Sporomusa sphaeroides DSM 2875: one gene and its partners. The protein of the gene in region 2 interacts with the protein of the main gene of each other region in a pairwise test. Links are inferred from orthologs where the notes say so. Each region holds a gene or a part of one and is shown on either strand. Other genes may lie near its edges. The genes, in order: SPSPH_RS09920, ftsZ and SPSPH_RS10900.

Region 1 (2,916 bases), 320 kb from region 2 along the record:
GCGGAATATCCACACCAAAGCTGCCTAGCATTTCATTGGTAATATCCTGATATACCGCCTGTCCCCTATCGATTTCCGGCAGGGACCGCAAGGACATACCGGTACTTAACGCTGCCAGCGTAATGGCTGAATGGCGGCGTTTGCGCCTTGCCACCAGTTCAAAATAATCTGGCAGATACAGATTAGCCGATGTGGCCGTAAGCCCGTCTTCAACCAGTTCTTTCATAAAATTATTATCGGTAATGATTTTTGACAACTCAGGTCCGGGAAAGGCCTGTATGTGACGCCCCATGATTTTGGCAGTATTCAGACCGGTAAGGATGGCCGCCTGCCCTGTTGCACTTTGTGGTAATCCCTCCACCCCCAGGGTAGTGTCAATGGGTACCATAGCACAATCAGACACCAGGACCGCTCCCAGCTCCTCTGTCAATGCCCCGCCAAACCCGGAGGCAATACTGTGCAAGCCAAAACGCACCAGGGGGTTAATGGCCGGGTCATGCCTGCCTAAACCAATGCCATCAATGAATATGAATAATACCCTCATATCTGGAAACCGCCTTTATTACCTATATACTCCGCAACACGCCACCCCTGGAAAAACGGTAAGCCGGATGAGAATGACTGGATACAGCATAAGAAAGAAGAAGGGGTATCCCTTCCTCTCATTAATGCAATTCTTTTTCTTTGTCGGCCGGGTTCTGCTCAGCCTCGTTCCTGACTGCCTGCTGCTCCCGCAAGTGATTGGCCAGAAACTCCACATCATCCATAAATTTTTCAAGTTTTGTCCACTTTTCTCCAGCCAGACTCAGCGGATTGTCATAAATACTTTTGATATAGCTCTCAAATTCTTTTTTAGTCAACGGCTCCGTTTCGGGTGTGCGAACCATAGTGAATTCGCCGCAGCTTTCCAGACGGGCTGTTTCTATGATGCTCAAGTCGGACATATCAAGACCCTTTTTATGCAGTTCCTGCCGCAGATCATCGTAATTAAAGTTCGTTTTCGTAAAGTTTTCTTTAAGAATACGTCCATCTTTAATCAACGTCACCGGTGTGCCCTCAAACCATTTTCGCAAGGTTTTATTCTTTAAAGCCAGATATCCCATTAATTGCTGTAACAGCAGCAATGCTACCAAGACCAAAATCCCTGCTCCTAAGGTAGGAGCTTGGTCCATAGTCCCGGCAACAATAATATCGCCAATGCCAACCATAATGATAAAATCATAGGGCGACAGCTGGCCTACAGTACGGTTGCCCATCAACCTGACAACAACTAATGCTACCGAACATAATACGATGAAGCGCAATAAAACCGGCCCCAATGAACCGCTGTCGAACACGGTATCACTCCTTTTCTGTCTGTATTATTAACATGACTTCCAAGTGTTATACCGCACATACTGTGTAAGCCTTATTTATCTTCTTTTATTAGCTCAAGGAGCTCCAGATAATCTTGCTCTAACCGTAAAAATTCATCCGCAATATTTAAAGCTGTCAACACGGCGATTTTAGTGGGCGACAGTCTTAGGTTGGCTTTAGCCGTTTTTTTCATGCGTTCATCCAGCATAGCTGCCAAACGCAAAATTCGCTCCGGCTCAATATTGCCTTTCAATGCATAGCTTTCGCCGTATATTTCAACAGTTACCTTACTTTTTTTTTCTGACATAATCCACCTGAAGTTAAATATTTACTGCAGAATATACTTCTACCAGCCAAAAACTAATTCCTGCTAAAAAAAAGAAAAAGGCGGGATAACCCGCCTTAAATTCACATTATTCCTTAAATACATTTCCTATTTGGGACACACACCGGACTATTCCCGGAGTTTAGCTGCAAAAGTGCTTTCAAGCGCAGCAACAATATTTTTATAATATTCATCGATCTCGATATCTGTCAGTGTCCGGTCGTTGGCCTGGAAAGTAAGTGAAAATGCCAGGCTGCGGAACCCTTTGGTCACTTGTTGGCCGGTATAAACATCAAACAATTGAACAGCAGTAAGCAAGGAACCGCCGTTTGTGATAATGGCAGCTGTTACCTCACAGGCGGGGATATGTTCAGGTAAAACAACAGCCAGGTCGCGGGTGATTGCCGGAAACTTGGGCAAGGACTGATAATCCGGTTTTATTGTGGCATGCTTGATCAATGCTGCAATATGCAATTCAAATACATAGACTTTTTTTGTTATTGCGTAAGCATCTAAAACAGCCGGATGAACTTCACCAATCATTCCCAGAACATCGCCATCTTTTTGAATGACTGCAGTTTTTCCAGGGTGCAGTGATGGATTTTGGCCTATTGCTACAGAATAACCGGCAATTGCCAGTCCTTCCAGGATCGCTTCGACAGCACCTTTGGCATCAAAGAAATCGACATTATCTCTTCCCTGATTCCAGGCCATCGCCTGGCGTTTGCCAAGCATAGCTCCACACAGCATCAGCGGTTCCTGTGGCAGATCACTAAGCGGCAGGGTTTCCGGGCAGTATACGGCTCCGACTTCATATATTTTCAAATCTTCATTCTTGCGGGAAAGATTGCGGACAATGGTATCCATTACGCCGCCCAGCAAAGTTGTACGCAAAATCGGGAAATCATCGGTAATAGGGTTTAAAACCTCAATAGCCTGGCGCAGCCGGCTGTCGGCAGGAATATTTAGTTTATCAAAGGTATCCGGATGAGAAAAGCTCAGGGAAACAATTTCCGAAAAACCACTGCCTGTCAGGACGGCCTTCACTTTGTCGACAAGGTTCTGCGAATAATTCTGTTTGCCTTGCAACATACTGCCTGCCGGTGTCGTGGACGGCACATTGTGATAGCCATAAATCCTGGCAATTTCCTCACAAATATCGGCCGGCAAAGTTACATCCCCACGCCAGGTCGGCACAGTCACTGTAATTTTTTCCGGCCCGGCATCAACCTCGA
Region 2 (3,082 bases):
GACAAGCAGTAGATTGTGTTATTATGGCGGCTGACACCCAAGCTGCCGGTGGTGTTTATTTGGGGCTCAGTGGTTCAACACTTGTTACGCAAAATAGTATTGGCAGCGTTGCGCCGTCAACACCTGGAACGGTAACCCGTTTGGATGTTGAGCGTGCCTGCAAAGCGGCCATGTTTTCGGTTGCCCAGGATGATGCCGACATTTTGCATGTGTTTCCTGCCAAAGAATCGGCAGTCCTGCCAGGGACCGCCTTAGAAGTAGAAGCCCATATCATATCAGCTCCTCAAGCCATTATCCAGGAGCTCCGAGAGGCACTTGCCGGGAAGGGAATCCAGTTGAATGGTATTGTCGCTGGCAGTGTTATCGCAGCCGAAACTATGAAAAATGAGCTGCCGGCGCGGCCAGGCAACTTTATCTTTATCGATATGGGTGCCGGTACTTCTGAACTTGTTATTTATGTCGGTGGCAACCTTTGTTACTCGGCTTCGTTACCGTTAGGCGGTGATTACATAACTAGTGATTTAATGCAGGGAATAGGCGTCAGCCAAGCCCACGCGGAGGAAATCAAACGCTACTATTCCCGGCTGTCTCCTGATTTGCGTAACCAGGGAATAGTGCTTGATTGCAATGATTATGGAACGACTGACAAACATGTTCACTTTGACTTTTTATATGATATTATTGAAAGCAGAGTAGATGAAATTGTTACTTTGATGTACGATTATCTTAAGCCGTTAATGGACAAGTATCTGCCTGGCTCAGAACAGACCTTTGAACGTATTTATTTGACTGGTGGTTCAGGGGCGACGCCTAGTATGGCAGCTTGTGTAGCTAAAGTTTTTCAGCTTGATACCGAAGTGGTGAAACCAGACCGGCTGGCTGCTGAATATGTACATCCGTCCAATACTGTGTGTTATGGCATTATAAGCCATGGTACACGGATTGTTGCAAACGAGCCGGAGGCTGGTCAGAGCGCGTGGGGTGTATTTATTGATAAAGCAAAGAAACTATTGAAAATTTGATAGATGTTAAGGGAGGAAAACTTTGTAATGTTGGAATTTGACATGGACTTAGACCAGTTTGCTTCTATAAAAGTTATCGGTGTAGGCGGTGGCGGCAATAATGCGGTTAATCGCATGATTGGTGCCGGATTGCAGGGCGTGGAATTTATTACTGTTAATACCGATGCTCAGGCGCTCATTGGTTCTGAAGCCGCTTATCGGATTCAGATCGGGGAAAAGTTAACAAAAGGTTTAGGGGCAGGCGCTAATCCGGATATTGGTGAAAAAGCGGCGCAAGAAAGCCGCGAGGATATCATTAAGGTTCTTAAAGGTTCCGATATGGTGTTTATTACCGCCGGCATGGGTGGTGGTACGGGTACTGGCGCAGCGCCGGTGGTAGCCGAATGTGCCAAAGAGGTCGGAGCTTTAACGGTTGGGGTTGTTACCAAACCATTTACTTTTGAAGGACGTAAACGTCAACTCCAAGCCGAACGGGGAATTGCCAAGCTTAAGGAAAAAGTAGATACGTTAATTACCATTCCTAATGACCGTTTGCTCCAGGTAGTTGATAAACGAACTTCTATTATGGATGCTTTCAAAATTGTTGATGACGTGCTGCGGCAGGGTGTACAAGGAATTTCTGATCTGATTGCTGTGCCTGCGTTAATTAATCTTGACTTTGCCGATGTTAAGACGATTATGAGTGACGCTGGTTCAGCACTCATGGGTATTGGTTTTGGCACAGGCGACAACAGGTCCATTGCGGCTGTTGAAGCAGCTATCAGAAGCCCGCTGTTAGAGATGTCGATTGATGGTGCTAAAGGTGTATTGCTCAACTTCACCGGCGGTCCCAATACTACACTGTTTGAAGTCAATGAAGCTGCCGATATTATTGCCAAAGCTGCTGATCCGGAAGCTACCATTATCTTCGGTGCTACCATTGATGAGATGTTTGAAGATCAAGTACGGGTAACTGTTATTGCTACCGGTTTTGATCCTAAGCCACTCCTGAAACACAGTGAAGGAAAAGAAGGAACTCCGGTTATTGAACCATTTAAAGGGCGGGACTTAGATATCCCCGCCTGGATGCGTCGCTAAAAAGATAGTAGGAAAATTAAACCCGGCTCAATCTGAGCCGGGTTTTTTGTGTCTGTTTTTGCAGTTAATTTCTGGCAAAAACAGACACTCTTTTACTTAGCTGCTTGTTATAATTGGAATAGCAATTAGGTTCAGCGCATATAGTGTAGAGTGTTACAGCTTATAAAATTCCAGCCGGGAAGGTATGTCCAGTGTATATTTATGCTGATGTAGTATTGATTGTTAATTGTATCATGAATAGCGTTATTCTGGTCTTAACAGCGCATGCGGCAGGCATTTCTTATAGCTGGAAACGCCTGTTGCCGGCCGCCCTCTTTGGGGGAGTTTATGCTTTGAGTGGAATTTTTCCGGAGCTGGCGGTATTGTACAGTATTCCGGGAAAGTTGCTGATGTCTGTAGTGCTTGTCTTGCTGGCTTTTGGTTACAGGACGGTCAGGACAACATTGGTCCTTGTCGGTGCCTTCTTTATTGTCTCCTTCATTTTGGGCGGAGCTACCTTAGGTTGGCTATACTTTATTCAAACAGAAGCACCCCAGCAGGCAGGCAATTATCTTGATATGTCCTGGAGCAGCTTAGCTGCAGGCAGTGTCATAGCCGTCATGCTTGTTACGCTTATTGCCAGAAGACTGATGGGGAAAATGATTCGCCGGCGAAATTTCTATCAAGTGCGGATTGAATATAATGGACAGAACAAAGATGTCACCGGCATGCTGGATACCGGGAATAACTTATATTCACTGCTGGGGAACAAGCCGGTAGTCCTGCTATGCTGGCAGTCGGCAATTCAGTTGCTAGGCTCACAGGCAGCCGGTTATTTAACTTCTACCAGTCCGGCGGCCTGGTTGTCAAATCTTCACGAATGTCAGGATGCAGCTTGGCTGGCAAGAGTGGAAGTTATTCCTTGTCAATCTGTCGGTGGAAAAAATATGCTGCTTGGTTTTAGACCGGACGGTATTAGTGTGAGGACTGAGGATGGCTTGGCA
Region 3 (2,844 bases), 510 kb from region 2 along the record:
CACTGTTGCCCGAATTTCTTTTACTTTTTCCTCTTTTGCAGGAATATCATCAAACGAAGCAAAGGCTGCAGATACGGAGGCCTGTCCAATCTCTGCCAGATTTTGCACAATATAGGCGGCCATTGAATCGTCAGCCACTACATAACACTCTTCGCCGGCCATAATAATATCGCCCAGCACTTCCCGCTTGATTCCCAGCCCTGTTAATGCCCCTAGTACATCGCGATGCGTCAGGCGGCTGTAACGGCTATCCCACTTTATTACAATTACGGCCAGCGCAAAATCCAGTGAACTGGCATAATCGAGAAAATCGGAATCGACAAAAGCCACTTTCACCCGTTCAGCGCCTGCATATCCGCCCCAGGCTTCCAGTGTCAGCCGCTCATAGTGGGCAGTTATTGTTTCAGCAATACTTTGCCCATAAGGATCAAGGATTTCGCTTACTTTATATTTGCGGTTTTTGAGCGTTGCCTCAGCTAAGTCCAGGAGTTTTGCCGCCAGCTCGGCATCGCCTGACGACCGGTAATACCGTAAAATTTTGTCCCGTTCGCTCATTACCGTCTCCCCATCTCACGGGAACGGTTAGTGGCAGCCACCACTGCATCAATGAGCGCGGCACGCACACCATTTTGTTCTAATACATGAACCCCGGTAATGGCAGTACCTCCGGGAGAAGTCACCATATCACGCAGTTTAGCCGGATGTTCGCCGGTTTCCAGCACCATCTTGGCAGCGCCCATAAGTGTCTGGGCAGCAAGCAGCACTGCCGTTTGACGGGAAAAACCGACACGAACCCCGGCATCTGTCAGTGCATCAATCAGAACAAACGCGTAAGCCGGACCGCTGCCGGACAGGCCGGTAACAGCATCCATAGTATCTTCAGTGACAGTGACCACTTTACCCACAGCGCCAAATATTTGAGCAACAGGCTCACTTACTGTGGTTGTTACATATTTCCCCAGCGCCATAGCAGACATGCCTGCCCCTACGGCAACCGGGGTATTGGGCATAACACGGATTATTGGCACACCGGGCATTTTCCCCTGAAAGGCGGCAATCGTTATTCCAGCCGCTACAGATACTACCACAGTGCTTTTGGCTACCACCGGTGCGATACTTTCAATAACACTGCTGATTACTTGCGGTTTAACTGTTAAAAATAATATATCTGACTGTTTAGCTATTTCCTGGCTATCATGAGTAGTTGACACCATAAAAGTGCTACGCAGATAATCCAGACGTTCCTTGGAAACATCACTTACTGTTAATTGGGACGGTGTTACTAACCGGGCCTCTAATATGCCGCGAATAAGCGCTTCCGCCATTGCACCGCCGCCAATAAAACCGACTTGTTTATTTGTTAGCATAATTCCTCCGTCTGGTAATCGACTTATTTGTTAACCCATGGCATAAGTGTCCGGTCACCGGCATCTTCCCGCGGGCTGTAAGCTACATCAACATTAGTGGGCGCACAAAGAAATATATTATTGCCGACTCTTTGGATCTGCCCATTGAGGGCGTAGGTTGTGCCGCTGATGAAATCAATCATCCGTTTGGAAATTTCAGGGTCTGTATTCTCGAGATTGACAACCACCGGCTTGCGGCCTTTGAGATAATCGGCAATATGCTGCGCGTCATCGAAAGAAAAGGGCTCAACCACCATAACCTTGACTTGTTTGCTTTGCTGCTGATTCTGTGAAGTCATTGGCAGTGATACCACATTGCTGCTATTTTTTTGTTTGGTTTTAACATCTGTCTCTTCTAATTTTGGGCGTTCGTCTTCTTGGTCGGCTGTTTCAAACAGACCCAAGCTTCCCCAAACTTTTTCCATGAACTTCATAACTTTCTCTCTCCTCCTTAATATTGACGAGAACCAAATATTCCAGTGCCGATACGTACCAAGTTTGCTCCTTCTTCGACAGCTACCATATAGTCGTTTGTCATACCCATAGATAACCATTTAATGTCGGTATTGGTCAGGTTTAATGCCTTTAATTCACTGAATAGCTGATAAAATTCTTTAAATACCGGACGTACTGTTTCGGCGTTTTCAGTGTAAGGCGCGATGGTCATAAGTCCGCACAATCTCACATGTTCAAGCTGGCTGATTTGTTTGGCCAGTACCAGGGCTTGTCCCAACTCTATGCCAAACTTACTTTCCTCATCAGCAACATTGACTTGTAACAGCACATCCTGGCGCTTACCCAGTTTGCCGGCAGTTTTATCAATCTCAATGGCCAGACGCTGGCTGTCAACTGAGTGAATAAGAGCTGCCAGTGGCACAGCCTGGCGCACCTTGTTTGTTTGCAAATGCCCGATGAGATGCCACTCGACCTGCTTGCCTGCGGCCTGAATATCAGGATGTTTGGCTAGCATTTCCTGAACCCGGTTTTCCCCCACTGCCGTTATGCCGGCGGCAATTGCTTCCAGCATGGCCGAGACGCTATGATTTTTGGTAACAGCTACGAGTTTTACTTTGGTTGTATCAATATTCCGTTTTATTTCAGCAATATTCTGCGCTATAGACATGGCAAATCCTCCATTCTAATAATTTATTCGCCCACGAACAAAATTTTCCTTTAAATATTACTTATATTATTCTATATTTCTCATAAAAAAAATCGCCGTCAGGCAAAGCCGAACGGCGATTTTCCGCTACTAAGGTTTTACGGTTTCTTTATACACCTGTTTACCGTCTTTTAACTCAATGATTACTGCACTTCTGATTGCGTCATGGGTAGAAGTAAAATTCATGTCACCGCTCACACTCTTAAAGCCTTGTGTTGCAGCCAGTGCCTCACGAATTTTTGCTCCTTCGGTACTGTTGGCGCGCTTGATGGCATC

The links.
Region 1: the proteins of ftsZ (region 2) and SPSPH_RS09920 interact in binary tests that used the Bacillus subtilis proteins (3 or more experiments, as listed by UniProt). The link is inferred for Sporomusa sphaeroides DSM 2875 from one-to-one orthologs.
Region 3: the proteins of ftsZ (region 2) and SPSPH_RS10900 interact in binary tests that used the Bacillus subtilis proteins (3 or more experiments, as listed by UniProt). The link is inferred for Sporomusa sphaeroides DSM 2875 from one-to-one orthologs.

What each region holds. Positions count from the first base shown.
Region 1 is NZ_CP146991.1:2,144,950-2,147,865, reverse strand. Bases 37-2,791 are described here. They hold SPSPH_RS09920 (cell division protein ZapA), read right to left. Parts: upstream 1,664-2,791; coding sequence 1,409-1,663; downstream 37-1,408. Other genes in these bases: pheT (phenylalanine--tRNA ligase subunit beta), read right to left, coding at 1,811-2,791; SPSPH_RS09925 (DUF421 domain-containing protein), read right to left, coding at 666-1,337; SPSPH_RS09930 (alkaline phosphatase family protein), read right to left, coding at 37-544. Also shown: more of SPSPH_RS09930, read right to left, coding at 1-36; more of pheT, read right to left, coding at 2,792-2,916. UniProt on the Bacillus subtilis protein: Activator of cell division through the inhibition of FtsZ GTPase activity, therefore promoting FtsZ assembly into bundles of protofilaments necessary for the formation of the division Z ring.
Region 2 is NZ_CP146991.1:1,820,976-1,824,057, forward strand. What follows is about bases 154-3,074. They hold ftsZ (cell division protein FtsZ), read left to right. Parts: upstream 154-1,049; coding sequence 1,050-2,099; downstream 2,100-3,074. Other genes in these bases: ftsA (cell division protein FtsA), read left to right, coding at 154-1,022; SPSPH_RS08180 (sigma-E processing peptidase SpoIIGA), read left to right, coding at 2,291-3,074. In the rest of the region: more of ftsA, read left to right, coding at 1-153; more of SPSPH_RS08180, read left to right, coding at 3,075-3,082. UniProt on the Bacillus subtilis protein: Essential cell division protein that forms a contractile ring structure (Z ring) at the future cell division site. The regulation of the ring assembly controls the timing and the location of cell division.
Region 3 is NZ_CP146991.1:2,327,284-2,330,127, forward strand. What follows is about bases 116-2,798. They hold SPSPH_RS10900 (cell division protein SepF), read right to left. Parts: upstream 1,841-2,798; coding sequence 1,391-1,840; downstream 116-1,390. Other genes in these bases: SPSPH_RS10890 (RNA-binding protein), read right to left, coding at 116-555; proC (pyrroline-5-carboxylate reductase), read right to left, coding at 555-1,367; SPSPH_RS10905 (YggS family pyridoxal phosphate-dependent enzyme), read right to left, coding at 1,858-2,529; SPSPH_RS10910 (ABC transporter substrate-binding protein), read right to left, coding at 2,659-2,798. Also shown: more of SPSPH_RS10890, read right to left, coding at 1-115; more of SPSPH_RS10910, read right to left, coding at 2,799-2,844. UniProt on the Bacillus subtilis protein: Cell division protein that is part of the divisome complex and is recruited early to the Z-ring. Probably stimulates Z-ring formation, perhaps through the cross-linking of FtsZ protofilaments. Its function overlaps with FtsA.